Regions from separate parts of the Ciceribacter azotifigens genome, predicted to be linked through region 2. Evidence: predicted binding sites of a transcription regulator. Region 2 holds the regulator's gene; each other region holds the start of a gene.
The links. Region 2 encodes LexA, which represses DNA repair genes until DNA is damaged. Its sites were predicted from a motif close to TGTTCNNNNTGTGTTCNG; they were not measured.
Positions count from the first base shown of each region.

Region 1: the regulator LexA is predicted to act here: its motif matches at 3,581-3,598, upstream of dnaE (DNA polymerase III subunit alpha).
Region 3: the regulator LexA is predicted to act here: its motif matches at 2,257-2,274, upstream of ACM6UT_RS06190 (YifB family Mg chelatase-like AAA ATPase).

Region 1 covers NZ_JBLQTA010000002.1:369,495-379,716, reverse strand. Annotated here, with positions in the region: gene dnaE (DNA polymerase III subunit alpha) at 1-3,349, opposite strand, end outside; gene ACM6UT_RS04780 (ABC transporter ATP-binding protein) at 3,782-4,471, opposite strand; gene ACM6UT_RS04775 (lipoprotein-releasing ABC transporter permease subunit) at 4,486-5,793, opposite strand; gene proS (proline--tRNA ligase) at 5,814-7,136, opposite strand; gene ACM6UT_RS04765 (DUF1467 family protein) at 7,681-7,950, opposite strand; gene mce (methylmalonyl-CoA epimerase) at 8,111-8,515, opposite strand; gene ACM6UT_RS04755 (ribonuclease J) at 8,589-10,222, opposite strand, start outside.
Region 2 covers NZ_JBLQTA010000008.1:119,030-129,251, forward strand. Annotated here, with positions in the region: gene ACM6UT_RS13440 (VOC family protein) at 1-749, opposite strand, end outside; gene lexA (transcriptional repressor LexA) at 965-1,678, shown strand; gene ACM6UT_RS13450 (ComEC/Rec2 family competence protein) at 1,659-4,151, opposite strand; gene gltA (citrate synthase) at 4,430-5,719, shown strand; gene ACM6UT_RS13460 (cation-translocating P-type ATPase) at 5,781-8,435, opposite strand; gene ACM6UT_RS13465 (peptidylprolyl isomerase) at 8,685-10,222, shown strand, end outside.
Region 3 covers NZ_JBLQTA010000003.1:215,267-225,488, reverse strand. Annotated here, with positions in the region: gene ACM6UT_RS06205 (sn-glycerol-3-phosphate import ATP-binding protein UgpC) at 1-492, shown strand, start outside; gene ACM6UT_RS06200 (cupin domain-containing protein) at 629-1,129, shown strand; gene gshB (glutathione synthase) at 1,219-2,166, shown strand; gene ACM6UT_RS06190 (YifB family Mg chelatase-like AAA ATPase) at 2,368-3,900, shown strand; gene cysK (cysteine synthase A) at 3,982-4,950, opposite strand; gene ACM6UT_RS06180 (LysE family translocator) at 5,086-5,703, opposite strand; gene ACM6UT_RS06175 (LysE family translocator) at 5,845-6,477, shown strand; partial or broken gene ACM6UT_RS06170 (hypothetical protein) at 6,482-6,669, opposite strand; gene ACM6UT_RS06165 (DMT family transporter) at 6,666-7,574, opposite strand; gene ACM6UT_RS06160 (Lrp/AsnC family transcriptional regulator) at 7,682-8,140, shown strand; gene dut (dUTP diphosphatase) at 8,137-8,607, opposite strand; gene ACM6UT_RS06150 (peptide chain release factor 3) at 8,699-10,222, shown strand, end outside.

The DNA of each region.
Region 1 (10,222 bases), on a different contig from region 2:
CGTCGCCCCTGGTGTTGAGATGGGCGGCAACCGCCTTCAGCGGGCCGGAGTCACGGACATAGACGCGCAGCGCCTTCTGCATCTGCAGCGATTTTTCCTCGAGCGACTGCGCCGTCTGGATCCTGAGCCCGATGCCCTCCGGCCGCTCTTCCGCGGCAACGGTGATCACCACGGACTTGCCGGACTCCAGAAGGTCGCGATACTGGTTCAGGCCTTCGGAGAACAGGACCGCCTCGAACTGCCCGGAGGAATCCGAAAAGGTAACGATGCCCATCTTGTTGCCGGTGCGGGTTTTGCGCTCCTGACGCCCCGTGACCGTGCCGGCGAGACGCCCGGCCGTCGCCCCCTGCTTCACCGAGGCGGAAAAGTCGGCAAAGGTCTGGACGCGCATCTTTTCGAGGAGCGACCGGTAGGTGTCGAGCGGATGGGCGGAGAGATAGAAGCCCAGCACCTGGAATTCGCGGTGCAGCTTCTCCGAGGCGAGCCACGGCGTGTATGTCGGGAAGGCGATCTTCTCCGGTCCGGTGGCGCCGCCGGCACCGAACATGTCCGACTGGCCGCTGACGGCATTTTCCTGTGCGCGCTGCGCATAGCCGAGGATGCGGTCGAGCCCGCCGATCAGTTCGGCACGGTCGTGACCGAAACAGTCGAAGGCGCCGGCGCAGATCAGGCTTTCGAAGACACGGCGGTTGATCTGCTTCGGATCGATCCGCAGGCAAAAATCCTCGAGGCTCTCGAACGGCTTGTCGCCGCGGACCTCGACGATGTGGTCGACGGCCGACTCGCCGACGCCTTTGATGGCGGCGAGCGCATAGTAGATGCAGCGATCGCCGGTCTGGAAATGGCGGAACGAGGTCTGCACCGACGGCGGGATGACCTTGATGCCGAGACGTCCCGCATCCTGGCGGAAGTCGTTGAGCTTCTCGCTGTTGGCCATATCGTAGGTCATGGTCGCCGCGAGGAACTCGACCGGATAATGCGCCTTCAGGTAGGCCGTCTGGTAGGAGACGATCGCGTAGGCTGCGGCGTGCGACTTGTTGAAGCCGTAGTTCGCGAATTTGGCGAGCAGGTCGAAGATCACGTCCGCCTGATTCTTGGACACGCCGTTCTTCACCGCGCCGTCGACGAAGCGGGCGCGTTGCTTGTCCATCTCCTCCTTGATCTTCTTGCCCATGGCGCGGCGCAGAAGGTCGGCTTCGCCGAGCGAGTAGCCCGACAGGACCTGGGCGATCTGCATCACCTGTTCCTGATAGACGATAACGCCCTGCGTCTCCTTCAGGAGATAGTCGATCTTCGGATGGATCGACTCGATCTCTTCTTCGCCGTGCTTGCGGGCGTTGTAGACCGGGATGTTCTCCATCGGGCCCGGACGGTAGAGCGCCACGAGCGCGATGATGTCCTCGATGCAGTCCGGCCGCATGCCGATCAGCGCCTTGCGCATGCCGGCACTTTCAACCTGGAACACGCCGACCGTTTCGCCGCGGGAGAGCATTTCATAGGTCAGCTTGTCGTCGAGCGGAATCGCTGCCAGGTCGACGTCGACGCCCCTCTGCTCCTTGACGAAATCGACAGCCGTCTTCAACACGGTCAGGGTCTTCAGACCCAGGAAGTCGAACTTGACGAGACCTGCCTGCTCGACCCACTTCATGTTGAACTGGGTGACCGGCATGTCGGAGCGCGGATCGCGATACATCGGCACCAGCTTCGACAGCGGCCGATCGCCGATCACGATACCGGCGGCGTGGGTCGAGGCGTGGCGGTAGAGGCCCTCGATCTTCTGGGCGATGTCGAGAAGACGGGCGACCACCGGCTCGGCTTCCGCCTCCTCGCGGAGCTTCGGCTCCTCCTCGATCGCCTTGGAAAGCGGCGTCGGGTTCGCCGGATTGTTCGGCACCAGCTTGCAGATCTTGTCGACCTGGCCGTAGGGCATCTCCAGAACACGGCCGACGTCGCGCAGGGCCGCACGCGCCTGCAGCGAACCGAAGGTGATGATCTGCGCCACCTGCTCACGGCCATACTTGCGCTGGACGTAGCGGATCACCTCTTCACGCCGGTCCTGGCAGAAGTCGATGTCGAAGTCCGGCATCGACACGCGCTCCGGATTGAGGAAGCGTTCGAAGAGCAGCGAGAACCGCAGGGGGTCGACGTCGGTAATGGTGAGCGCATAGGCGACCAGCGAGCCCGCCCCCGAACCACGGCCCGGACCGACGGGAATGTCGTGCTGCTTCGCCCACTTGATGAAGTCGGAAACGATCAGGAAGTAGCCGGGAAACTTCATCCGCTCGATGATCGAGAGCTCGAATTCGAGCCTCTCGCGGTAATCCTTCTCCTCGTAGCCCGCCGCCATTCCGAGCGCGGCGAGCCGCCGGTCGAGACCCTCAACCGCCTGCCGGCGCAATTCCTGCGCCTCGGCCACTTCTGCCTCCTCCGGATCGGCACCGACGCCGGCGAAACGCGGCAGGATCGGCTTGCGCGTGTTGAGCACGAAGGAGCAGCGCATGGCGATCTCGACGGTGTTCTCGATCGCCTCCGGCAGGTCGGCGAAGAGCGCCTGCATTTCGGCCCGGCTCTTCAGATAATGGTCGGGCGTCAGGCGGAAGCGGTTGTCGTCGGAGACGATCGCGTTGTGGGCGACGGCCATCAGCGCATCGTGCGCGTCATAATCCTCGCGGGTGAGGAAGAAGGCTTCGTTCGTCGCGACCAGCGGCAGGTCGTACTGATAGGCGAGCTGCACCATCTTCGTCTCGTGGCGGCGGTCGTAGTCGCCGTGGCGCTGCAGCTCGACATAGAGCCGGTCGCCGAAAAGCCTCTTCAGCGTCGAAAGCCTCGCTTCGGCCTGCGCCCGGTGTCCTTCCTGAAGAGCGATGTCCACCGGACCGCCCGAAGCCCCGGTCAATGCGATCAATCCGTCCGTGCCGCGCTCTTCCAGCCACGACGCGGTGACATGCACCGCCTGATGCCCCTCGCCTTCGAGGTAGGCACGGCTGACGAGATCGACGAGCCGCTCGTAGCCGGCGGCATCCGCCGCAAGCAACACGATCGCCGGGTATCTGGCAGGCGCATGGGACGACCGCTTGTCGTCTCTGGCATCCTCCATGTCGATCGACAGCTGGCAGCCGATGATCGGCTGCAGTCCGTCACCGACGGCATATTGCGAAAATTCGAGCGCGACGAAGAGATTGTTGGTGTCGGTGATGGCGATCGCCGGCTGGCCGTCGGCGGCGGCCTTGCGGAGAATCTTCTTCAGCGGCAATGCGCCTTCGAGCAACGAATAGGCCGAATGCAGCCGCAAATGCACAAAGCCCGGCGACCCCGACCCGCGTCCATCTTCGCCAACTGCTTCGCCCATATCCGTCATTACCCGCATCCGATGAATCGGCGCGATTTTCGGTCGCCCCGACAGGGAAGTCCAGCCCTGTCGGCGGGACGCGGGTCACTCTCTACAGGATAGGCGCGGGAACCTCAAATCGCAGAGACGATCACCGAGAGACCGGTGACGAACATGAGGATCGAGGCGAATGCGGCAACATCACGGAAAACATCAGTCATGGCTCACTCCTTACTCCTTATGTTTTCAATCTGTTCTCTATTTGTTCCTTTGTCAACCCAAAAAGGGTCATATGGTTCCATTCACGATGCGAATGCGCGGGAACATAGAGGAAACGCGGTCGACGGCGCGACCGGCAAGGGCTCTCGCTGCCCCACGATAGAAGAGCTGGAGCGTTTACGGCAGGCCAAGACGGTATCGCGGGATGACTGCCGCGAGCGTCCGGGATTCCTCTCAGACCGCGTAGTCGACGATCTTGCCGTCGACGATCGTCACGCAGCGATCCATCCGCTGCGCAAGCTCGTGGTTGTGCGTGGCGATCAGTGCGGCAAGACCCGACTGACGGACGAGAGCGCGCAGTGCGGAGAAGACGTAGGAAGCCGTCTCCGGGTCGAGATTGCCGGTCGGCTCGTCGGCAAGGAGCACGAGCGGAGCGTTGGCGACGGCGCGGGCAATCGCCACACGCTGCTGTTCGCCGCCCGAGAGTTCCGCCGGGCGATGGTCGGCGCGGTGGCCGATCCGCATGTAGTCGAGAAGCTGCGCGGCACGCTCCTTGGCCTCGGCCATGGAAAGTCCGGCGATGAGCTGCGGCATCATGATGTTTTCGAGGGCGGAGAATTCGGGCAGCAGGTGGTGGAACTGGTAGACGAAGCCGATCGAGCGCCGTCGCACCGCCGTGCGGCGATCCTCCGATAGCGCTGAACAGGCCTCGCCGCCGACCACGACCTCGCCGGCGTCGGGATGTTCGAGCAGGCCCGCGACATGCAGAAGCGTCGACTTGCCCGTGCCCGACGGCGCGACGAGTGCCACCGTCTCTCCGGGCGAGAGGCTGAAATCAGCGCCCTTGAGGATCGTCAGCAGTGTATCGCCCTGCCCGTAATTGCGATCGATCCCGGTGAGCGCGAGGACTTTGTCGGTGGCCATGGAAAGCGGCATCCTTATTCGTAGCGGAGGGCTTGCACGGGGTCGAGCCGCGAAGCGCGCCAGGCGGGGAAGAGCGTCGCCAGGAAGGAGAGCGTCAGGGCCATGATGACGACGGACATCGTCTCGCCGACGTTCATGTCCGCCGGAAGCTGGCTCAGGAAGTAGAGTTCAGGATCGAAGAGCACCGTGCCGCTGACCCAGGAGAAGAAGCCGCGGATCGATTCGATGTTGAGACAGACGACGACGCCCAGCGCCACACCGGCGAAGGTGCCCGTGACGCCGATCGCCGCACCGGTCATGAAGAAGATGCGCATGATGGAGCCGGAGGTCGCGCCCATGGTGCGCAGGATCGCGATGTCGCTTCCCTTGTCCTTCACCAGCATGATGAGGCCCGAGATGATGTTGAGCGCGGCGACGAGCACGATCAGCGTCAGGATCATGAACATCACGTTGCGCTCGACCTGCAGGGCCGAGAAGAAGGTCTGGTTGCGCTGGCGCCAGTCGGTGATGAAGATCTGCCGGCCGGCCGCTTCCTCGACCTTCGGACGCAGTTCGTCGACCATGTCCGGATCGGTAACGAAGAGCTCGATCGACTGGACGATGCCTTCGGCATTGAAATAGAGCTGCGCCTCCTCGAGCGGCATGTAGATGATCGAGGCGTCGTATTCCGACATGCCGATCTCGAAGATGCCGGAGACGGTATAGGACTTCACCCGCGGATTGACCCCGAGCGGCGTAACGTCCCCCTCGGGCGAGACGAGCGTGATGGAGTCACCGGCGGTGAGCCCGAGTTCGTTCGCCATGCGCGAACCGATGAGGACTCCCTGCCCTGCGGCAAAGCCGACCATATCGCCGGCGCGGATGTTGTTCGAGACGGTCTTGAGTTTGGTGAGGTCGTCGGCGCGGATACCGCGTACCAGCGCGCCGGTGCCGGCCCCGCCACGGCCCGACGCAAGCGTCTGCCCCTCGACGAGCGGCAGCGCCATCGTCACGCCGGCGATGCCGGAGAACTTGTCGGCAAGCTCTGCATAGTTGTCGAGCGGCCCGTCGACGGGCTGCACGATCATGTGGCCATTGATGCCGAGGATTCGCGAGATGAGTTCGGTGCGGAAACCGTTCATCACCGCCATGACGATGATGAGCGTCGCAACACCGAGCATGATGCCGACGAAGGAGAAACCGGCGATCACCGAGATGAACGCTTCCTTGCGCCGGGCGCGCAGGTAGCGCCAGGCGACGATGCGTTCGAAGGCCGAGAATGGCCGGGCCGACGGGCTCGGGGTGACCTTGTCCGCCTCGCGGCCTTCGACTGCGCTTGTCATCTCGCCTCCTCGACCGGCAATCAGCCGACCAGCTTGTTGATGGCCGCCTCGACCGTCATCGTTTCACGCGCACCGGTCTTGCGGTCCTTGAGCTCGACCTCGCCATTGGCGACGGAGCGCGGACCGGCGATGACCTGGACGGGAACGCCGATGAGGTCTGCAGTGGCGAACTTGGTACCGGCGCGGTCGTCGGTATCGTCGAGCAGGACGTCCTTGCCGGCGTTCGAAAGCGCAGCATAGATCGCATCGCAGGTGGCGTCGCAGGCCGTGTCGCCGGCCTTCATGTTGATCACGACCACGTCGAAGGGCGCGACCGAAGCCGGCCAGATGATACCGGTGTCGTCGTGTGAGGCTTCGATGATCGCCGGAACGAGGCGGGTCGGACCGATGCCGTAGGATCCCATGTGAACGGTGTGCTCCTTGCCGTCGGGGCCCTGAACCTTGGCTTCCATCGGTTCGGAATACTTGGTGCCGAAGTAGAAAATATGGCCAACCTCGATGCCGCGGGCGGAAAGGCGCTCGCCCTCCGGAACGGCGGCGAAGGCTGCCTCGTCATGCATTTCGGAGGTCGCGGCGTAGAGCGAGGTCCACTTGTCGAAGATCGCCTGCAGGCCCCGGACGTCGTCGAAGTCAGTGTCGATGCCCGGAATGTCGAAGTCGACGAAATCCTTGTGGCAGAAGACCTCCGACTCGCCGGTCTCGGCGAGGATGATGAATTCGTGGCTGTGATTGCCGCCGATCGGGCCGGTATCGGCGCGCATCGGGATCGCCCGGAGCCCGAGCCGGTCGAAGGTGCGCAGATAGGCCGCGAACATTTTGTTGTAGGAATGCACCGCCGCTTCCATGGTGAGGTCGAAGGAATAGGCGTCCTTCATCATGAACTCGCGCGAGCGCATGGTGCCGAAGCGCGGACGGATCTCGTCGCGGAACTTGAGCTGGATATGATAGAGGTTCAGCGGCAGGTCCTTGTAGGACTTGACGTAGGAACGGAAGATGTCGGTGACCATCTCCTCGTTGGTCGGGCCGTAGAGCATCGGACGGTCCTGCCGGTCCTTGATGCGCAGCATCTCCTTGCCGTAGTCATCATAACGGCCGCTCTCCTGCCAGAGCTCCGCCGACTGCAGCGTCGGCATCAGGATCTCGATGGCGCCGGCGCGGTTCTGCTCCTCGCGGATGATCTTGTTGACCTTGTCGAGCACGCGCTTGCCGAGCGGCAGCCAGGAATAGATCCCCTGGCTCTGCTGGCGGATCATGCCGGCACGCAGCATCAGGCGGTGCGAAACGATCTCCGCTTCCTTGGGATTTTCCTTGAGGATGGGCATGAAGTAGCGTGACAGACGCATGACGAATTCCAGACAGGTAATGGCGCCCGCGCATTTTCGCGGAATCAGCCGTGGCAACGGTTGGTGTGGCTGCGTTCATAGCTGTTTCCGCAGGGGATGAAAACCCGCAACCCGCCTGCCGTCCGACGCGCTTGCCGGTCGAAGCCCGCACGCGCCAGATCGCCTGCCCGCCCGGCGTTTGCACGCGCTTCGGACCCGATTCCGACGACCCGGCCTGCGACATTTGGGCATCATCGAATTTTTTCGCGGACTGTAGCAAAAATACAAAAAATGGACGTGACAACGTTCAAAGTTTGGGCTAGCGTGAGCCCACAAAACAGGCAAGGAGCTTAAATTCTTGCCCTACTCGCGGTTAAATCTTGGGAGGATCAGATCTTTGGCGCGCTCGTTCGCTGCCCCGTAACAGGTTAAGGATCACGCGATACTTTCAAACAAGGTCAAACGACCTTGTTTTTTTTTGCTTTCCGCACGCCAATAACGAGTCGGAAAAGGCGCATGGCAGCGCCTCCCGGGTTGTCAAGTTCACCTTGAGACAGAAAACGTCTCAATCAAAGCGCGGCATGATCTGCGGCAAGTTGTCGACACTGATCCCGAAATAGCTCGAGGCAATGAACCACCCCGCGTAGATGACGGCGGAGATGGCCGTCGTCAGGAGAACGACGCGGGCACCGCGGAACCGGGCCGGCGCGCTCCCGACGCTGCCGGGCACGACGTCCTTCTCCTCCTCCTGCGTCCTCATCCCGATCGGCAGAACGGCGAACAGGGTGATCCACCAGATGATGAAATAAACGGCGAAGGCCGAGACGAACGTCATGTCGAGAACTCCGGGACACCCTGCCCGGGCGTCGTCATTTTTCCAGTCGCGGCCTCGCCGCGTCGGCACCTTATAGCCGAACGGACGGCGGGCACAAACCCCGGAGCCAATGATCGGTGAGATCGCTGTGCGCGCCCGGAACGGTGCGGTGGCAGGAAGCTCAGAGCTGTTCGAGCTCGATCAGCGTTCCGTTGAAATCCTTGGGATGAAGGAAGAGCACCGGCTTGCCGTGCGCGCCGGTCTTGGGTTCGCCCCCGCCGAGGACGCGCGCACCCTTTTCCGTCAGCCGGTCGCGTGCGGCGAGGATGTCATCCACCTCGTAGCAGATGTGGTGCATGCCGCCGGAGGGGTTCTTTGCGAGGAAGGCCGCAATCGGCGAGTCGGCGCCAAGCGGCTCGAGAAGCTCGATCTTGGTGTTCGGCAGTTCGACGAAGACGACGGTGACGCCGTGTTCCGGCAGGGACTGCGGCGCCGAGACGGTAGCACCCAGCGTGTCGCGATAGGAGGCCGTGGCGGTCTCGAGATCCGGTACGGCGATGGCGACATGGTTGACCCGTCCAAGCATGGAATACTCCCTTCGAACGAAACAGAAATTGCGAACGCGGCGGACCCTATAACGGGAACCGCTCGTCCGTCACTCAGACTTTCGTCACGAAAACGGTCACCACCGGCTTCTTGCCCCAGGCCTCGTTGGCGGCGGCACGAACGGCACGACGGATGCTCTCGCGCACGACATCGAGATCCTTGCGCCGCACCCGCGGAATGCTCTCCACCGCGCCGAGGATGGCGTCATAGAGGGTGTCTTCCATGTCCTCGCCTTCCTCGTCGACTTCGGGCAACCCGTAGGCGACGACGTCCGGATCGCCGAGAAAGTCGTAACGGCTGTCGAGCAGCACGTTGACGGACACATGACCGACATAGGAGAGCTTGCGGCGTTCGTCGATCCCCATCTCCTCGAAGTCGCCGACGAGCTTGCCGTCCTTGTAGACGCGGCCGAACGGCGCCTGGTCGATGACTTCAGCCGGCCCTGGCGCCAGGCGCAGGATGTCGCCGTTGCGCACCTTCGGAACGCTCTTGACGCCGGCCTGCAGCGCGAGCTCGGCCTGCGCCGTCAGATGCGCGGCCTCGCCATGCACCGGCACGACCATCTGCGGCCGGGTCCATTCGTACATCTGCAGAAGCTCGTTACGCCGCGGATGGCCGGAGACATGAACCAGCGCCTCGCTGTCGGTGACGATGTGGAGGCCCTGGTCGACCAGGCCGTTCTTGATGTCCTGGATCGCCTTCTCGTTGCCCGGGATCGTGCGCGAGGAAAATACGATCGTGTCACCGGCGGCGAATGCGACATTGCGCATTTCGTCACGGGCGATCCTGGCGAGCGCCGCCCGCGGCTCGCCCTGGCTGCCGGTCAGGATGACGACCACCTTGTCACGCGGGATGTAGCCGAACTCGTCCTCGGCGATGAAGGGCTTCACGCCTTCCATCAGTCCGATGTCAGCTGCGACGGCGACGACGCGCTTCAACGAACTGCCGAGCAGCAGAACCTCGCGGCCCGCGGCTTCCGCAGCCTGCGCAATCGAGCGGATGCGCCCGACATTCGACGAGAAGGTGGTGATCGCGACGCGGCCTTCCGCCGTTTCGATGATCTGGCGCAGGCCGTCGGACACCTGCTGCTCGGACGGCGATACGCCGTCGCGCATGGCATTGGTGCTGTCGCACATCAGCGCCAGCACACCCTCGTCGCCGAGTTCGCGGAAGCGCGTCTCGTCGGTCAGCGGTCCGAGCGACGGCGCATGGTCGATCTTCCAGTCGCCGGTGTGGATCACATTGCCGAGCGGCGTGCGGATCACCAGCGACATCGGTTCCGGAATTGAATGATTGACGCCGACCGCCTCGATGCTGAACGGACCGACATTGATCCGGTCGCCAGCCTTGAACGGCGTCACCGGAATGTCGGCGCGTCCGCCCTCGTAGTCGCGCTTGGCTTCCAGCATCCCGGCGGTGAAGGCCGAGGCATAGACCGGCACGTTGAGACCCGGCCAGACGTCGTTCAGGCCGCCGTAGTGGTCCTCATGGGCATGAGTGATGATGATGGCCTTGAGATTGCGCTTCTCCGCCTCGATGAAGCGGATGTCGGGAAGCACGAGGTCGACGCCCGGCAGGTCCGGCCCAGGGAAGGTCACCCCGCAGTCGACCATGATCCATTGGCGGTTCGACGGCGTTCCATAGCCGTATAGTGCGAGGTTCATACCGATCTCGCCGACGCCGCCGA
Region 2 (10,222 bases):
CCGGCGAGGCCGCGTCCGGCATTTCGGGCGTCGAGCCCGAAATAGCCAGCAAGGCCGGCGGGCGTCAGCACCTCGATCTTCGCGTTCGCCGAAGGGACGACGATGCCGAAGGAATGCGCCTCGATCTCGCGCTGATGGAAGACGGTCTCCAGCATCTCCTGGAAGTCGGAGGGGTTTTCTTCGGTGAGCACAACGGCGGATATGCCCGTCACGCCGTTCTCGTGGCGTTCGAGCGCGGCACGATCCGCCGGCAGCGGATTGGCCCGCTCGCAGGAAAAGAGGAGAAAATCGGGCGCACGCAGGTCGGCGGCGAATGCAAGCCTGAACGAGGCTGTCGCCTCGGTGCCGTCCGGCAATCTGAGCGGCCGCGAGAAATGGAGGATTTCACCAGCCGACAGACCGTGCTCGAAATAGACCTCGTGGTCCGCCGTCGCACTTGTCGCGGCAACCGCTATTCCCGAAAGACCCTCGCCGTCCGGCGCGCGGAAACGGAAGGCGCGGTCGCGGGCGACGAAGACATTGCCTTTGCGCGCGGCTTCCTCGCAGGTTTCACGGCTCGCCACCGCAAGCGGCTCGAGGTAGGTCTTGTCGGCGAAGAAGACGCAGGCGTTCTCGGTGCCGAAGGGATGCAGCGCATCGGCGGCAACTGTGAAACCCAGCGCTCCGAGCCGCTCGCGTGCGGGCTTCAGCCCGTGCACCGGCAGAACGATGTGATCGACGCCGCGCGGCGTCTCCTTGGCAGTGGACATCCCGCACCCTCCTTGTCGACCGCGTCTGGTTTGCGCGATTTGCGGGCGCTTTGCAAGGCGGCTGCGGCCCCATCCCGTCGCTGTCCGCCGGACGCGAATGCACGCGAAATTCCCCCGAACGGCCAATTGCTTACCAATATTTAAGCACTTGCGGAACACATATGGAACAGATAGTGTATGTTCTGGATTTGTTTCACACGACGGGGCTCTGGACCATGCTGACGCGCAAGCAACAGGAACTGCTTCTCTTCATTCACGAGCGGATGAAGGAATCGGGCGTGCCGCCGTCTTTCGACGAGATGAAGGACGCGCTCGACCTCGCCTCGAAATCCGGTATCCACCGCCTCATCACGGCGCTCGAGGAGCGTGGCTTCATCCGCCGGCTGCCGAACCGGGCGCGAGCCCTGGAGGTCATCAAGCTGCCGGAGGCCTATTCCTCCAGCCTGCAGCCGCGGCGGGGTTTCTCGCCGAGCGTCATCGAGGGAAGCCTCGGCAAGGGACAGGCGGCGCCGGCCGCCAAACCGTCCACAGAGGAGCGATCGAATTCCGTTGCGGTTCCTGTCATGGGCCGCATCGCGGCCGGGGTACCGATCTCGGCGATCCAGCACAACACTCATGAAATCACGATCCCGGCCGAGATGCTCGGATCGGGCGAACACTATGCGCTCGAGGTCAAGGGTGATTCGATGATCGAGGCCGGTATTCTCGACGGCGATACGGTCATCATCCGCAATGCCAGCAACGCGACGCCCGGCGACATCGTGGTGGCACTCGTGGACGACGAGGAGGCAACGCTGAAACGCTTCCGCCGCCGGGGCGATTCGATCGCGCTCGAGGCTGCGAACCCGGCTTATGAGACGCGCATCTTCGGCCCTGATCGTGTGAAGATCCAGGGCAAGCTGGTCGGACTTATCCGCCGCTATCACTGACCTGTTCCGCGGGGGCGAACTCCGCGGGCTCTCGGTCGGCGAAGCTGTCGGTCCGCCAGTCGTAAAGGCGATGCCGCTGCCAGGGCCTGTCGAGGGTGGTGAATGCGGTCCGCCGGCGAATGTCCCGATCCTCATGATTTCCGAGATAGAATTCGGTCGCGCCCGTGCGCCGCAGCATTTCCGCATCGATCATCTTCGCTCCGGAGCGGCAGATGCCGAAAGGTGAACGGCGCGGCGTAATCACGAGATCGGCGACATCGCAGGCGACGCCGAGAAGTGCCGGGTCCTCGACGGTGGCGATCCGCCACCCGTCCGGCAGCCGGGCGATGCACCAGACTTTGCCCGTACAGAGAAATCGGCCGGGGGCCGCTGCGCCGAACTGCCGGCGCATCGTGTCGCGGACAGTCCTTATCTGCTCGGCCGACAGCCGGTCCGTTTCGTCCGCCCGGGTGCCGGCGACGGCGTCGTCCTCGCTGCGGAGCGGTCCGAGATGATCGGGGCGCGCAAGCGCGTGCTGCCATTGTGAGAAGAGGAAGTCCGACGGTTTGCTGCGGTTCGTCGCGATCGTCCTGCCGTCGGCGCCGGGCAGACCCGCCAGGCGTCCGTCCTCCGAGACGATGAGGTTGGCCGTCTCTTCCGGTGGCAGGAGGACCGCAAGGCCGATCGCGGCCGCAAGAACTGCCGCGCCGATCCAGCGCAGCTGCGTGTGCAGCAGAGTGAGCAACAGCAGTCCCGCGCTCGCCAGCGGCAGGAACCATGCCCCGAACCGGCCGAACGACGTCCCCTCGCTCCAGCTCGCCACCGTGGTTGCGATCACGATGACAATCTCGAGTCCCTCGCCCGCAAGAATGAGGAACGGAGCGTCGAGGCCGAATGGCATGAGCAGCATTGCCGCCAGCGCCGCCGGCATCACCACGACCGAAATGATCGGCATCGCCGCGAGGTTCGCGACGAGGCCGTAAGGTGCCATTCTATGGAAATGGGCGACCGCGAAGATTGCCGTCGCCAGTCCCCCGATCAGCGAGGTCACGAACGTGCCGGCGGCGAAGTTCCACAGGAACGAAAGGGCCTTGCGGCCCGGAAAGTCCGGCGCGTAGCGCGACGACCGCCCTGCACTCCGCCGCCAACCGTCGTAGCCGGCAATCAGCCCGGCGGTCGCAGCAAACGACATCTGAAAACTCGCGCCGAGCACCTGCGACGGGGAGATCGCAAGAATGACGATCGCCGCCAGTGCGAGGTTGCGCAGGCTGATCGCCGGACGGTCGAACAGGACGGCGACCAGCATGATCGCCGTCATCAGGAAGGCGCGGACGGCGGAGACCTGATAGCCGGAAATCATCAGGTAAAGGAAGGCAGCGACGAGTGCGGCAGCGGCAGCGATCTTCTTTACCGGCCGAGACTGGGCGATCGCCGGCGAGAGGCTAAGCAGCTTGCGAAGGCCGACAAAGAAAATGCCAGCGGCGAGCGCCATGTTGAGGCCGGAGATCGCGGTGATGTGCGCCAGCCCCGAAAGCCGCAGCGCCTCCGTCGTCGCCTCCGACATCGATCGCCGGTCGCCGGTGACGATGGAGGCGGCAAAACCGCCGGCATCGCCCGGAACCGTTCTCCTGATTCGCTGCGTGATGCCGTCACGGACAACAAGGAGCGTCTGTTCGGCGGCCTCCCACCATGCGCCGGTTCCGCTCTCCGGGAGGCTGTCAATGCGCACCGGAGCCGCGAGAAAGTAGCCGACGGCGCCGATCCCGCCGAAGTAGCCGGGGAACGAAAAGTCGTCGAGACCCGGCAAGGCCGGCCCGGAAGGAGGCGAGAGCCGTGCTTTCCCACGCAGCACCTCGCCGAGTGCGAAAGGCTCGTGTCGGGCGCGGGTCGTGAGCACGACCTCTTCCGGTGCGCGTCTGATCTGCGGTTCTGCCGTCGCCTCTACGCGGACGAGATAGCGCCACTCGCCGGCCGCCCCCGCTTCCCGCCGGAGCACCCTTCCCGTCACCTGCGTCGTGACGGGCGTGTCGAGAATGACCGTCTGCATTCTGCGAGTCTCAAATTCGGCGAGCAGCATCCCGGCGGCACAGAGCGCCAGCGCCGACCACGTCCGATACGCCACGGGTCTGCCGAAGCGCGAGAGCACCGCGAAGAGGGCGGAGACCAACAACAGGAGCGCCGGCGCTGAGATCGGCAGGGTCTGCGGCAGGGCAAACCAGATAGCGGCTCCTGCACCCAGCGCGACGGGCACGAAAAGGAAGACATGCCCGAACGCCGCCTCGCGGCCAATCGCCGCGTCTGCCGACCGCGCTACCATCGCGGTCAAACGGGAAACGCGCGAAACAAGGCTTTCCCGGCCCGTCGCCTCGCGGACGACGAGTGCTCCAGCCGGACGCGGCTCCGCGATAGCCATCGCGTCAAAGGGGATGGCAACGGCGAATGCCGGCCCTTCCCCTACCCCGGTCCTGGCGCGGTCTTCCGCGATCTCTCCCAAGACGACCCCAGCCCCGATCGGAGGACCGGACGCCGGCGCTACGGCATCCGCCTCACCGGCAGACTGTAGCAATCAGTGCGCGCGGAAGGAAGCCTGAAACACCTCATGATAGCGCCGAGATAAGCATCGGAAATAACGATATGTTGCTGGCATTTCGCGTCGCACAATTTGCCCTTTGGCTAGCTTGGCATTAACGTCGGGATCATATAGCTAACTCGGGACGCTCAACCTGCGACGCCTTCTTGAAGGCGCCGGACCGCCAATTTCGGAGGATTAGCATGACGGAAAAAAGCGCAGCACTGGCACTTGGCGACAAGAAGGTCGACCTTCCGGTGAAGGAAGGAACCATCGGGCCAAATGTCATCGACATCGGGGCCCTCTACAAGCATACCGGCTCCTTCACCTACGATCCGGGCTTCACCTCGACTGCGTCCTGCGAATCCAAGATCACCTATATCGATGGCGACGAGGGCGTATTGCTGCACCGCGGCTATCCGATCGAGCAACTCGCCGAGAAGGGCGACTTCCTGGAAGTCTGCTACCTGCTTCTCTACGGCGACCTGCCGACCGCCGCACAGAAGAAAGACTTCGACTACCGCGTCACGCACCACACCATGGTGCATGAACAGATGAGCAAGTTCTTCTCCGGCTATCGCCGCGACGCCCACCCGATGGCCGTCATGGTCGGCACTGTCGGCGCGCTGTCGGCCTTCTACCACGACTCGACGGACATCACCGATCCGCACCAGCGCATGGTCGCTTCGCTGCGCATGATCGCCAAGATGCCGACGATCGCCGCCATGGCCTACAAATACCATGTCGGGCAGCCCTTCGTTTACCCGAAGAACAATCTCGACTACGCAGCGAACTTCCTGCACATGTGCTTTGCCGTTCCTTGCGACGAGTACAAGGTCGACCCGGTGCTTGCCCGCGCCATGGACCGCATCTTCATCCTGCATGCCGATCACGAGCAGAACGCCTCGACGTCGACCGTTCGCCTCGCCGGCTCGTCGGGCGCCAACCCGTTCGCCTGCATCGCAGCCGGCATCGCCTGCCTCTGGGGTCCGGCCCACGGCGGCGCCAACGAAGCGGCGCTCAACATGCTGCAGGAAATCGGCTCTGTTGACCGCATTCCGGAATTCATCGCCCGCGCCAAGGACAAGAACGATCCGTTCCGTCTGATGGGCTTCGGTCATCGCGTCTACAAGAACTACGACCCGCGCGCGAAGATCATGCAGAAGACCATGTACGAGGTCCTCGAAGCGACCGGTCATGCCGACGATCCGCTGATGAAGGTGGCGCTCGAACTCGAGAAGATCGCCCTCAACGATCCCTACTTCATCGAGAAGAAGCTCTATCCGAACGTGGACTTCTACTCCGGCATCACGCTGCGTGCGCTCGGCTTCCCCACCACGATGTTCACCGTTCTCTTCGCGCTCGCCCGCACCGTCGGCTGGATCGCCCAGTGGAACGAGATGATCGAGGATCCGCAGCAGCGCATCGGCCGTCCGCGCCAGCTCTACACCGGCGCGCCGAAGCGCGACTACGTGCCCGTATCGCAACGCTGACAGCGCTCGCGCGGCAGAAAATCAGGGCTCGGCAGATGATGATCTGCCGGGCCTTTTCTCGTCACGTCGTCCGGCCGTCGTCGATACGGGTCCTCGCCTCCCGGCGGCGCAACAGCCATTTGTCGATTTCGCTGACCACGAGAACCGATGCGGCGGCGAGCAGCAGCAACAGCCACTGCTCCAGCGAAATCGGCGCGATTTGCAGGAGATCGTTCACCCCCGGCAGGTACATCGCGCCGATGTGCAGGGCCTGGGAGCCCAGGACTCCGAGCAGCAGGAACGGGTTCGAGACGTGCGACTGCTGGAAGACCGAGCGGCGCTCCGAGCGGCTGTTGATGCACTGGAAGTTTTCGAAGAGCACGAAAAGCAGCAGCAGCAGGTTGCTGGCGGCGAATTGCGACAGACCGGATGTCGTCGCCCAATAGAAGAAGGCAAAGCCGCCTCCGCCCATGGCCAGGGTGGCGAGGGCAATGCGCCGTAGCATCAGCCGGTCGAAGATCGGCTCCCCGGGACGGCGCACCGGCGAGCGCAATTCGTCGCCTTCCGCAGGTTCGGTCACGAGCGCCACGTCCTGCACGCCGTTGGTGACGAGATTGAGCCAGAGCAGTTGCACGGCCGTCATCGGCATCGGTGCGCCGAGCACCATCGCAAGCAGGAAGAGCAGGACCTCGGCGGCACCCGTCGAGATCTGCATGAAGATCACCTTGCGGATGTTGTTGTAGGCGACACGTCCCTCCCGTATCCCGGCGACGATCGAGGCAAAATTGTCGTCGGTCAGGATGATGTCGGCGCTCTCCTTCGCGACCTCGGTTCCGCCGTGACCCATTGCCACTCCTACGTGAGCGTGCCTGAGCGCCGGCGCATCGTTGACGCCATCGCCGGTCACGGCGACATAGTGGCCGTTGCGGGCGAGCGACCGGATGATCGCGAGCTTCTGGTCCGGCTTCACGCGCGCGAAGACGCGTCCGTGCCGAGTGATTTCGTCGAGCGCGTCCCCGCCGGCGGCGACGGCATCGGCGATCTGGTCGCCAGTCACCACGTCCGCCTCGTCAAACCGCATTCCTGCCTTGCGGGCGATCACGCTCGCCGTGGTCGGATCGTCGCCGGTCACGACGGCAACCCCGATGCCGGCCTGCCGGCAGGCGTCGAGCGCGGCCGGCACTTCCGGGCGGATCGGATCCTGCATCCCGACGAGGCCGAGAAAATTGAGATCGATCAGCAGATGTCCGCCGTAGTCGCCGTCTTCGGAACCGCCGATCTCGCCAGAGGCGAAGGCAAGTACCCTCAGGCCTTCACGCGCCATCTCCTCGATCTGGCCGCGCACGTGGGCGCGATCGATCGGAACGGCCCCCTCGGCCGTCTCCATCGTCTTGCACATCGAGAGCAACAGTTCCGGCGCGCCTTTGACGAAGGCGTGCATGCGGTCCTCGACCTGGTGGAAGGAGGCGGCGTATTTCTGCTCAGGCTCGTAAGGAATGCGCCGTTCGAGCGGAAATCTCTCGAGAAGGCTCGAACGGCTGATACCGGCCTTATGGGCTGCCGCCAGCAATGCCACGTCCACCGTATCGCCGACGGGGCGCCAGCTCTCGGCATCATCGACACTGATCTCTCCCTCGTTCGGCAAGCTCCCGACGCCGAGGAGCCGCCGCACCGCGGCACTCGGCCCATCCTTGCGGCCGTCATGGCTCTTGATGCCTCCCGACAGTGGATGCGGTCCGGCCTCCAGCATCCAGTGGCTGTCATCAGGCAGTCGAATGTCCGTCACCGTCAGCTCATTCAGGGTGAGCGTGCCGGTCTTGTCGGTCGCGATCATCGTGCACGAGCCGAGCGACTCCACCGCCGGAAGATTTCGGACGATGACATTGACACGAGCCATACGCCGCATGCCGATCGCGAGCGCGACCGATATGGCGATCGGCAGGGCCTCGGGGATGGCACTGACGGCGAGGCCGATCGACATGGTGAAGAGATCGCCGACCCGCATGGCGCGCCACCAGCCGACCGCGAAAAGGAAGAGGATTGCGACGCCGACGGCGACGGCAATACGGCGCGTAAATTCCTCCATGCGGATCATCAGTGGCGGCTTGGCCGTCGCGCGCTCGTGGATAGCGTCCGCGATCCTGCCGAGTTCGGTCCTGTTGCCCGTCGCCGTGGCCACGCCTTCGCCCCGACCGCGGGTGACGATCGTGCCGGCGAAGACGTGGTCACCCGCGGACTTGTAGATGGGACGCGATTCTCCGGTGTGGGTGGCCTCGTCGCATTGCAGATGCTCGGATGCGTCGAGCAGGATGTCGGCGGGAACACGCTGCCCGGATTCGAGCAATACGCGATCACCCGGCACCAGTCCGGTCGCGTCGATCACTTGGCGTGTACCGTCGCGGACGACCGTCGCTTGCGGCTCCTCCAGCGCACGCAGCGCGTTCGCCGATTGTCCGGCCGAGTACTCCTGCACTGCCCCGATGATGCCATTGATCACCAGCACGGCCGCGATGAACAGCGCGTCGGTGATCTCGCTGACGAAGGCGGAAACCACCGCGGCCGCCATCAGGATGTAAATCAACGGACTGAGGAACTGCATGAGCAGCACCTTGACGAAGGACGGCGGCTTGCCGATCGGCAGGACATTGGCGCCATGGACCTCAAGCGCTGCCGCAACTTCCTGGGAGGTCAGTCCTTCTCGACGGACGTTCGTCGGTATCTCTGCCTGGGCTGTCACTTAGAGCTTCCTCGTTCGACCGATCCGCGTCTGCACACCACTATAGGGAGAGCGGCGAGCGGCGAACATTGATATTTGTCATACGCAAATATCCGCGCGCAGCGATGTCGCGCGAAGACCCGCGACATAGCCCCCGCGCCGCGCGCCTCAGATTCGCGAGATCACGCCTTCATTTCCTTGCGGGTTTGATTTATGGAACGTCATCTGCTTCGCCGACTGGCGAGCAACAGAAATGAGGTTTGCGTCCCGATGCTCGTCGTCATGCGAAAGGCCGCCCACACTTGGGTGGCAAAATTCCTTCTTCTCATTCTTGCCGTCTCCTTCGGCATCTGGGGCGCGTCACGATCCTTGACGAGCGGTGTTTCCGAAACGGTCGTGGCCGTCGGCGACCAGAGCGTTTCGGTCAATGAATTCCGCCTTGCCTACCAGCGACAGCTCGCCGATCTCGGCCGCCGCTTCGGCACGCAGATTACCTCCGAACAGGCACGTGCGCTCGGCATCGAGAACCAGGTCTTCGCCCAGCTCGCCGCCGGCGCCGCACTCGACCAGCTTTCGGAGGAGATGAATCTCGGGCTCTCCGAAGACCGTCTCGCCAAACTGATCGCCGACGACCCGGCCTTCCATACCCCGTCGGGCCAGTTCGACCGTCAGCTCTTCACGTCGCGGCTACGCAATGCCGGCCTGCGCGAGGACGACTACATCAGCGAACGTTCGAAGGTCGCCGTCCGCAGTCAGATCGTCGAGGCGACGGCCGACGGATTCGAGCCGCCGAAGGTGCTCGTCGACGCGCTGAAGAGCTATCGTGACGAGAACCGCTCGTTCGACTATCTTCTGCTCACCAAGGCCAATATCGACCCGATCGCAGCACCGGACGACAAGACGCTCGGCGCCTGGTTCGAAACGGTCAAGAGCCGCTACCGCGCGCCCGAATACCGGAGCTTCTCCTACGTGAAGCTCGAGCCCTCCGACATAGCCGATCTGGCCTCCATCTCGGACGAGGCGATCAAGCAGGACTACGAGGCCCACAAGAAGAACTACGAAGTCCCCGGAACACGCACAGTCGAACAGCTGACCTTCGAGACTCGCGAGATGGCCGACGCGGCCCAGGCCGAACTCGTCTCCGGAACGCCGTTCGACCAGCTCGTCACCGACCAGGGCAAGACTGCGAGCGACGTCCTGCTCGGCGACTTCACGCGCGAGCAGATGCCCGACCAGACCCTTGCCGAAGCAGCCTTCGCCGTCACAAAGGAAGGCGGAACGACGCCCGTCGTCGAGGGAACCTTCGGACCCGTCATCCTGCGCGTCACCAACATCAAGGAAGGCCGCACGCGCACCCTGGACGAGGTGAAGGACGAAATCCGCAAGGCGCTTGCAGAGGCCGCCGCCCAGGAAGACATCATGACGATCCACGACCAGTTCGAGGATCTGCGCGCCTCCGGCTCGACGCTCGCCGAGGCCGCGACCCAGCTGAAGCTGAAACCGGTCAGCGTGAAGCCCGTGGACCGTCGCAGCCGCGACATGGCCGAAGGCGAAGTCACGCTTCCGTCGCGCGACGAACTGCTGGCCGAGGTCTTCAAGACCGACGTCGGTACGGAGGCCCTGCCGCTCAACATCGGCACTGACGGCTATCTCTGGTTCGAGGTGACCGAAGTCGTGCCCGAACGCGATCGCACGCTCGACGAGGTCCGCGAAAAAGCCGTCACCGACTGGACCGTCGAACAACAGAAGATCGCCCTCGGCGCCAAGGCGGAGAGCCTCAAGGGCCGCCTCGCAAAGGGCGAGACCCT
Region 3 (10,222 bases), on a different contig from region 2:
AACGCCGGCCGGATCGAGCAGATTGGCACGCCGTTGGAGGTCTACCATCGGCCAGCTTCCACCTTTGTGGCGAGCTTCATAGGTTCGCCTGCGATGAACCTTTTCAATGGTGTACTGGACGGTGACCGCCTGCGGATCGGCGGAACGGACATTGCGATCGATCAGCCTGCGGCCGCTTCAGGACCGGTGATCGTCGGCGTGCGTGCCGAGGACTTTGTCGTCGCCGCAGAAGGTACGCGATCACTGCCGTTCACCGTCGATTACATCGAGGAGCTCGGCGCGCATCGCCTTGTTCACGGATTTGTCGACGGTCAGGCGTTGACGGTCTCGCTTGCTCTCGAGACGGAAATCGCATCGGATATGCGGGTGGCGGTACTTCCCGAGCGGCTGCATTTTTTCGCAGCCGATACCGGCAGGCGGATCGCGCCTTTCGTTGACGCGCCGGCGATAGTGCCCGCCAATACCGTGCGGCACGGCGTCCTTTCAGCTTGACCCGACGGTCTCGGTCGGGGCAGCTGCCCCGGAACTCCAAAGTCTGCGGTTGCGGAAAATTTGAACAATCGCGCTAACCGTGCTCTCACCCCTGTCTGCTACTTCCTCACGAGACCGGATTTTTGAGGGAGAGACCATGGCCTTGAAGCTTCTTCTCGTCAGCATGGCAGGTGCGCTCGCGACGCTGCCGAAGGAACGGCAGCTCGGAGAGCGTCCGCCGCTGGTAGCCGCAAATAGCGGCATGCTGGTGCTGAAGCCCGCGCCGATCAATCCAGACTGGATTATTCGGGGGGCCCCGATGGCCCGTGTCGGCGATCATTCGACGAGTACGGACGAGGCGAGCTCCACGGCCGTCTGGGATTGCACTGCAGGCGAGTTCCGCTGGTACTTCGGCTGGGACGAGACCGTCGTGATCCAGGAGGGCGAGGTTCATGTCACGACGGAAGACGGCAGCGAAAGAGTGCTGAAGGCCGGCGACATCGCCTATTTCCGCGGCGGCACCTGGGCGACCTGGCGGATCGACGATTATGTTCGCAAGATCGCCTTCCTGCGTAAGCCTTTCCCCGAGCCGCTGGCGACGCTCTACCGTATCCGCAATGCGCTGCGTTCGCCGTCGGCAAAGCGGATTCTCGGCTGAGCCGTGGTTCAGGAGAATTGATGGTCTTCGACGTTGCCTTTCTCAAGGAGCCGGCCTAAATCTCGGAGGCTTTCAACGAGGGGCCGGCCATGGCGAAGATCACCAATATCGCGGTCCAGATGGACCATGTCTCCGGCATCGCAATCGCGGGGGATTCGACCTTCGCGATGAGCCTTGAGGCGCAGGCCCGGGGCTACAAACTCTTCCACTATACGCCCGACCGGCTTTCGATGCGCGACGGCAAGATCATTGCCACCGTCGAGCCGATGGAACTGCGCGACGAAAAGGGCAATCACTTTACTCTCGGCGAGCCGGAGCGTGTCGATCTGTCGACCATGGACGTGGTGCTGCTGCGTCAGGATCCGCCCTTCGACATGGCCTATATCACCTCGACGCATCTGCTGGAGCGCATCCACCCCAAGACGCTCGTCGTCAACGATCCGGCCTGGGTACGCAATTCGCCGGAAAAGATCTTCGTCACCGAGTTTGCCGACTTGATGCCGCCGACCCTGATTACCCGCGACAACGACGAGATCGCGCGCTTCCGCGAGGAAATGGGCGATATCATCCTGAAACCGCTTTACGGCAACGGTGGCGCCGGCGTTTTCCACACCACCCGCGACGACCGCAACTTCTCCTCGCTGCTGGAAATGTTCCACCAGGTCTTCCGGGAGCCCTTCATCGCGCAGGCTTACCTGCCGGATGTCCGCAAGGGCGACAAGCGCATCATCCTCGTCGACGGGGAACCGGTGGGCGCAATCAACCGCGTGCCGGCCGAGACCGACAGCCGTTCCAACATGCATGTCGGCGGGCGTGCCGAGGCGACGGAACTGACGGCGCGGGAGAAGGTAATCTGCGCCCGTATCGGTCCGGCGCTGAGAGAGCGCGGCTTTCTGCTGGTCGGCATCGACGTGATCGGCGATTACATGACGGAAATCAACGTCACGTCGCCGACTGGCCTCCGTGAAGTGAAGCGCTTTGGCGGCGCGGACATTGCCGCCCTGCTTTGGGATGCAATCGAGAGAAAGCGCGCCTGAGACCGCCGGGCACGGCTACGGCCCGCGGCGTACGACATCTGTTCTCGGATACAACCGAGCCGAAACCTGTGCGGGAATATTGCGTGTTTCTGTTCTGCAAATGTTCTTGTCATTACCCGAAATCCGTGTCACTGTTCGATCGGCAGCGCGTGAAAGATGTATTTTCCCGCCACGCCAGGGGGCAGATCGAGGGGGCGGGCGATGGTTGCGCGTGTCAGTACGGTTGCGTTTCAGGGCATCGAAGGGGTACCAGTCGACGTTCAGGTGATGGTCGCGCCGGGCAAGATCGGCATGCAGATCGTCGGCCTGCCAGACAAGGCGGTTGCCGAGAGCCGAGAACGGGTGCAAGCGGCCTTGCATGCTTCGGGGCTCGCTTTGCCGCCGAAGCGCGTCACGGTCAATCTCGCGCCGGCCGACCTGCCGAAGGAAGGCTCGCACTTCGATCTTCCCATTGCGCTCGGCCTTATGGCGGCGCTCGGTGCCATTCCCGGTGATGCGCTTTCGGATTATGTAGTCATCGGCGAACTCAATCTCGATGGAACAATTGCCCCGATTGCCGGCGCGTTGCCGGCGGCGATCGGCGCCAATGCGCTCGGCAAGGGATTGATCTGCCCCGCCGACAGCGGGCCAGAGGCGGCGTGGGCCGGGGCGGAGATCGACATTCTGGCGCCTCGCAGCCTGATTGCGCTCGCCAATCACTTCCGGGGAACCCAGGTCCTCTCGCGGCCGGAGCCGGCAGTTCGTGCGCTTTCCGCCAATCTGCCGGATCTCGCCGACATTCGCGGCCAGGAGAGTGCGAAGCGTGCGCTCGAAGTGGCGGCGGCCGGCGGCCACAACCTTTTGATGGTCGGCCCTCCCGGTTCCGGCAAGTCCATGCTGGCCTCGCGCCTGCCGTCGATCCTGCCGGCGCTCTCTGCGCCCGAACTCCTCGAAGTCTCGATGATCCATTCGATCGCCGGGCAACTGTCCGGCGGCAAGCTCTCCGACCGCCGTCCGTTTCGCACGCCGCATCATTCCGCGACGATGGCGGCGCTCGTCGGCGGCGGGTTGCGGGCGAAGCCCGGCGAGGCCTCACTCGCCCACAAGGGCGTGCTTTTTCTCGACGAGTTGCCGGAATTCGCGCCGCAGGTGCTTGATGCCCTGAGACAGCCGCTTGAGACGGCCGAGTGCGTGATCGCCCGCGCCAACCATCGGGTCACCTATCCCGCCGAGTTCCAGCTGATCGCGGCCATGAACCCGTGCCGCTGCGGGCTCGCGGGTGAGCCCGGACACAACTGCGCAAGAGGGCCGCGCTGCCTTACCGAATACCAGGGGCGCATTTCCGGCCCGCTGATGGATCGAATCGATATCCGCATCGACGTTCCGGCCGTGGCGGCGACTGATCTCATCCGCCCGATGGCGGCCGAGCCGAGCGCGGACGTCGCGCGACGTGTCCGGCGGGCGCGGGATCGCCAGCGGGAGCGTTTCGAAACGGCCGGGATACCGGGAGTCGTCACGAATGCCCGCTGTTCCACGGCGATGATCGAGGCGCTCGCCGAGCCGGATCCCTCCGGCCTCCAGCTCCTGCGCGATGCAGCGGAGAAGTTCCGCTTTTCGGCCCGCGGTTATCATCGTGTTCTGAAAGTCGCTCGCACGCTCGCCGATCTCGATGGTGCCGATCGGCTGGGCCGGATCCATGTCGCCGAGGCGATTTCTTATCGCATACCCTCCGAGCGGTTGTCGGCGGTGGCTTAGACAATCAAGATCCGGTCGCCCAAAGGGACGGCCGGATCAGGGGCAGATGATCCTTGACCGCGGATCGCGAAGGTGCGTGCCTCAGCCTCCGAGCCCTTCGAAGAGTGCGGTCGAGAGATAACGCTCCGCGAAAGAGGGGATCACGACGACGATGGTTTTGCCTGCGTTTTCCTCGCGCTGGCCGATCTTGATTGCCGCCGCGAGCGCCGCGCCGGAGGAGATGCCGACCGGCACACCCTCGAGACGGGCGACCAGACGTGCGTTCTCGAAAGCCTCGTCGTTCGTCACCGTGACGACTTCGTCATAGATCGTGGTGTCGAGGACCTTCGGCGCGAAGCCTGCACCGATGCCCTGGATCTTGTGGGGTCCGGGATTGCCGCCCGAAAGGACCGGGCTGTCCGTCGGCTCCACGGCAACGACTTTCAGCGAGGGCTTGCGGGCTTTCAGCACCTGGCCGACGCCGGTGATGGTGCCGCCGGTACCGATGCCGGAGACGAAGATGTCGACGGCACCAGCGGTGTCGTTCCAGACCTCCTCGGCCGTCGTCTTGCGGTGGATTTCAGGATTGGCCGGATTTTCGAACTGCTGCGGAATGACGGCGTCGGACAGTGTGGAAACAAGCTCCTCTGCCTTGGCGATCGCGCCCTTCATGCCCTTCGGTCCTTCCGTTAGCACCAGTTCGGCACCAAGCAGCGCGAGCATTTTGCGACGCTCGATCGACATGGTTTCCGGCATGGTGAGGATTAGCCGGTATCCCTTGGCGGCGGCTGCAAAGGCAAGTGCAATCCCGGTATTGCCCGAGGTGGGTTCCACCAGCACCGTCTTGCCGGGGGTGATCTTGCCCTGTTGTTCGAGCGACTCGATCATGGCGAGACCGATGCGATCCTTGACCGAGGCGAGGGGATTGAAGAATTCGAGCTTGGCGAGCAGGTTCGCCTTCACGCCCTTTTCTTTCGCCAGCTTATCGAGCCGGACGATCGGCGTATCGCCGATGGTTTCGAGAATGGAGCTGTAAACGCGGCCGCGGCCGGGTTTCTTCGTGTCGGACATGGTGCTCTCCCTCAGGGTGGTTTTGGTGAGCGCACAATAGGATCAAAGTCCGCACCGGGCTAGAACCCTTTGCCTACGGCAAGGCATCCCGAGAGAAAAAACGCGCTGGCCGAGCGGAGGTCCCAAATATTTATTTCAGGCCGCCCGGGCAGCGATGTACGCGGCGGTGCTCGCCAGAACGCTGCCCGCCACGCGATTCAGGACCTTGAGCGCAGAAGGCTGCTTGAGCAGCGTTCGCGCCCGAGCAGCGAGCACGATGTAGGGGATGAGTACGGCCATCAGAACAACGAAGGTGATTCCGGCGAGTGCGGCATAGTCCCCCGGTCCGATCGCCTCTAGTGGGATCAGCGTCGGCACAAGGGCGACGTAGAAAAGCATGGTCTTCGGATTTCCGAGCGTGACGAAGAGGCCGGAGAGGAAGGAAGTGCCAAGGCCGCCGCCCTTGCGTGCCTGGACTTCCTGCGGCAGCAGGCCGGCCGTCCAGAGCTTGTAGGCGATGTAGCCGAGGTAGGCGGCGCCTGCATATTTGATGACGAGGAAGGGCGTCACGAATGTCTGCGCGAGGTAGGAGAGGCCGAGGACGACCGCCGTCAGGTAGCAGAGATCGCCGAGGATCAGCCCCAGTCCCATGAAGAAGGTCGGACGGAAGCCCGAGCCGAGCGCCCGGGCCACAATTGCAGTCATGCCGGGGCCGGGAATGGCCGCCGCGATGAACAATGCGCCGGCGTAGGCGAGCAGCGTGGAGAGGGTCATGATGGGCTCCCCGGTCGGATGAACGAACGTTCGCACCGCTAACTGATCAGCATCAAACTTGCAATGGTGACACGATCATTGTTGCCGGTCTCGTTTCCGTCTGCTTTCCACTTGTGCAGCCCTTCAACGAAGAGACCTGTCATGCCGTCCACCGCCTCGCTTCTCGCCTTTGGCCTCATCTGTCTCGGTATGGTGCTTACTCCGGGGCCGAACATGATTTACCTCGTGTCGCGGTCGATCTGTCAGGGACCCGCGGCGGGCTTGGTCTCGCTCGGGGGCGTGGCCCTCGGCTTCGTTGTCTATATGCTGTCGGCTGCCCTCGGCATCACCGTACTGGTGCTCGCAGTACCTTACGCTTATGACGCACTGCGGCTTGCAGGGGCCGCCTATCTCGCCTGGCTGGCTTGGCAGGCATTGCGACCGGGCGGGCGCTCGCCCTTCCAGGTCCGCGAGCTGCCGAAGGACTCGTCCCGGCGCCTGTTCGCGATGGGGTTCGTCACAAGCCTGCTCAACCCGAAAGTTGCGGTGCTGTACCTGTCGCTGCTGCCGCAGTTCATCGATCCGTCCGCCGGCAGCGTGTTTGGTCAATCGGTGGTTCTCGGATTCACCCAGATCACGATAAGCGTCACCGTCAACGCCATGATTGCGGTGAGCGCCGGCGCAATCGCGCTCTTTCTCGCCGGGCGACCCTTCTGGATGACCATTCAGCGCTGGCTGATGGGCACCGTTCTCGCCGGGCTTGCAGTGCGCATGGCAACGGAAGCCCAGCGCTGAAAGCTCAGAACAGTGGCCGCATGAAGCTCGGTTCGTAGCTGAGGATGAAACGGGTCTCCTCCGCGTAGGCGAAATCCGACTGGCCGTGGAGCGTGCCGCCAGCCGCTCGACCAGCGGTATCCAGAGCCGCGCATAGTGCTCGAACTCCTTCGCCTTGTACGGATCGATCACGTAGCGGAGATAGCAGGTTATCGTCGTTGCGAGACCTTTCTTTTCGGCAGGAAAAGCGCTTTCGGCGGCAGATTGAGCGTGGTCGCCACAGCGGCAAAGAGGATTGCTGCGCCGCCGAGCGCCTGCACGGGCGTCAATACATGTCCGAAGGCGGACATGTCCACGATCACCGCCACCACGGGATAGAGGAAGGATAGGGTGCCGGTCAGCACGACCGGCAGCTTCTGGATCGCCGAATAGAGGAACGCATACATGATCCCGGTGTGAACGATGCCGAGGGTTGCCACCATCGCCCAGTTTTGCGGTGCTGTGGGCAGGTTGTGCCAGTCGGCAAGTGGCGCCAGCAGGACCACGCCTGTGCTGACCTGGATCAGCGCGATCAGATAGGGGGAGGTGCCCTTGAGCCACTTGGTTACAAAGGCCGCCACGGCGTAGCAGAAGGCCGCGACGACCGCGAGCAGGATGCCCAGCAGATAGCTGCCCTGTGCGTTATCTTCCGTCGCCGGCCCCGAAAGGGTCATCGCCAGCATCCCGGCAAAGGCGAGCCCCAGCCAGATGAGCTTGTTGGTGGAAACCTTTTCGCCGAGGAAGAGCACACCGAGACCGACAAGCATGAATGGCTGAACGTTGTAGACGATCGTCGCGGCCGAGATGGAAGCGAGCGGATAGGCGGAGAAGAGGGCGAGCCAGTTGAGAACGAGTGCGACGCCACCGATCATCGCCAGAAGCAGCGTGCGTCCGCGAATAATGGCGAGGACGCCGGCGCGATATGCGAGTAATGCCAGAACCGGGGCGCCGATCAGGCATCTCAGGAAGACGACGTTTGCGGGCGATTGCCCGGACTGCAGGACAAACCAGCCGATCGTGCCGGACAGCACCATGGCGACGGTCATATCGAGGATTCCGCTTTTGATTGTGGGTGACATGGCAACCTCCTTGGGATGGTTGCAGCCTAGCGAAGTAGATGGCATAATTGCTTCATCGAAGTGAGGTGAACGCGCTTAAATTCAGAATAAAGTTAGGCGGATGTCCCATGAACGTGAGTTTTATTCAGGCTCTCGATCTCGTCGACCGGAAGATCGTCGAAGCGCTCGCCGGAGATGCGCGTCTTCCGCTCAAGGAGCTTGCTGCTCGCGCAGGGCTTTCCTCGCCGGCCTGCTCAGAGCGGTTGCGACGGCTCGAAGAGCGCGGCGTGCTGACCGGATACGGCGCGGATGTGGAACTGGAAGCGCTCGGCTACCCCCTGCAGGCGATTGTCCGTGTCCGACCGCTGCCGGGTATGCTGCATGTGGTCGAAAAGCTGATCCAGGAGACGCCGGAAATCACCGAAGCTGACAAGGTGACGGGTGACGACTGCTTCATCTGCCGCATGGCCCTGCGCAGCATGACCGATCTCGACCGTATACTCGACCGGATCGCGGAACGTGCGCAGACGAACACGGCCATGATCAAGTCCACGACCGTCAAGCGCCGGCTGCCGCCGGTCATCTAGAGGCCGGTCGAGCCGAAACCGCCTGCACCGCGCACGGTCGTGGAGGTCTCCGTGACTTCCGTGATGTGCACCTGCGTAACCGGTGCAATCACCATCTGGGCGATCCGCATGCCTCGGACGATCTCGAAAGCCTCCTCGCCGAGATTGATGAGCAGCACCTTCACCTCACCGCGATAGTCACTGTCGATGGTACCCGGCGTGTTGAGGCAAGTGACGCCGTTCTTTAAAGCGAGCCCCGACCGCGGACGTATCTGCGCCTCGAAGCCTTCGGGGATTTCCATGATGAAGCCGGTCGGTACCAGCGCCCGCTGGCCGGGCACAAGCGTCATAGGCGCGCTCTCGGTCACGGCCGCGCGCAGGTCCATGCCGGCGGCCCCCGCCGTCTCGTAGGAGGGCAGCGGGATGTCCTCGCCGTGGGCCAGACGGAGAAGCTTGAGGGTCGGACGAATGTCGTTGTGGATGTTCATGCCTCCATTACTTTGCGCGCGATCTGCCGAGGTCAATTGCAATGCCGGCCTTTAATCGCTAGATACGCGGCAATTCACAGGATTCACATTCATGGCTGAAACGCTTGCAGAGGCGGTATCCCGCCGCCGCACCTTCGCGATCATCGCGCACCCGGACGCCGGTAAGACGACGCTCACCGAAAAGCTGCTGCTGTTCGGCGGGGCGATCCAACTCGCCGGTGAAGTGAAGGCGAAGAAGGACCGCATCCAGACCCGTTCCGACTGGATGAAGATCGAGCGCGAGCGCGGCATCTCGGTCGTGACGTCGGTTATGACGTTCGAATACGACGGCAAGGTCTTCAACATCCTCGATACACCCGGTCACGAAGACTTCGCCGACGACACGTATCGCACCCTGACGGCAGTGGACGCCGCGGTCATGGTGATCGATGCCGCCAAGGGTATCGAGCCGCGGACGCTGAAACTCTTTGAAGTCTGCCGCATGCGCGACATCCCGATCATCACCTTCGTCAACAAGATGGACCGCGAAAGCCGCGATCCCTTCGAAATCCTCGACGAAGTGGAAGAGAAGCTGGCCCTCGACACCGCTCCGGTCACCTGGCCGGTCGGGCGGTCGAAAACGTTTTGCGGCTCCTATAATCTTGCGGACAATACTTTCCGCGGATCGGACACGCAGGTCGAGCCGCTGAAAGTCAACGGTCCGCAGAGCGTCGCCGAACACCTGCCGGAGAATGAACGGCAGGCTTTCATCGAGGAACTGGAACTTGCCCAGGAGGCCTGCCGGCCGTTCGACCGCAAGGCCTTTCTCGAAGGCCACCTGACGCCGGTCTTCTTCGGCTCGGCTCTACGCAATTTCGGTGTGCGCGATCTCATCAACGCGCTCGGCGCGTTCGCGCCGCCGCCGCGCGACCAGGTAGCGGACATCCGCACGGTGCACGCTGCCGAAGACCGGATGACGGCCTTCGTCTTCAAAATCCAGGCGAACATGGACCCGAACCATCGCGACCGCATCGCCTTTGCCCGCATCTGCTCTGGCAAGCTGGAGCGCGGCATGAAGGCGCGGCTGTCTCGCACGGGCAAGCAGATGGGTCTCACGGCGCCCCAGTTCTTCTTCGCCTCCCAGCGGCAGCTTGCCGACACCGCCTATGCAGGCGATGTCGTCGGCATTCCGAACCATGGCACGCTCCGCATCGGCGACACGCTGACCGAAGGGGAGCCTCTGGTCTTCCAGGGCGTGCCGAACTTCTCGCCGGAAATCCTGCGCCGTGTGCGGCTCGAGGACGCGATGAAGGCGAAGAAGCTGAAGGAGGCCCTGCAGCAGATGGCGGAAGAGGGCGTGGTGCAGCTCTTCCAGCCGGAAGACGGGTCGCCTGCAATCGTAGGCGTCGTCGGCGCACTGCAGCTCGACGTCCTGAAGGAGCGCCTTTCTGCGGAGTACGGCCTGCCGGTTTCCTTCGACATGCCGCGTTTCTCCGTCTGCCGCTGGATTTCTGCCGATCAGCCGGGCGAACTCGAAAAGTTCATGACCCAACAGCGCGGCAACATGTGCCGTGACCTCGACGGCGATCCGGTTTTCATGGCGCAGGACGCATTTTCGCTCCGCTACGAGGCGGAG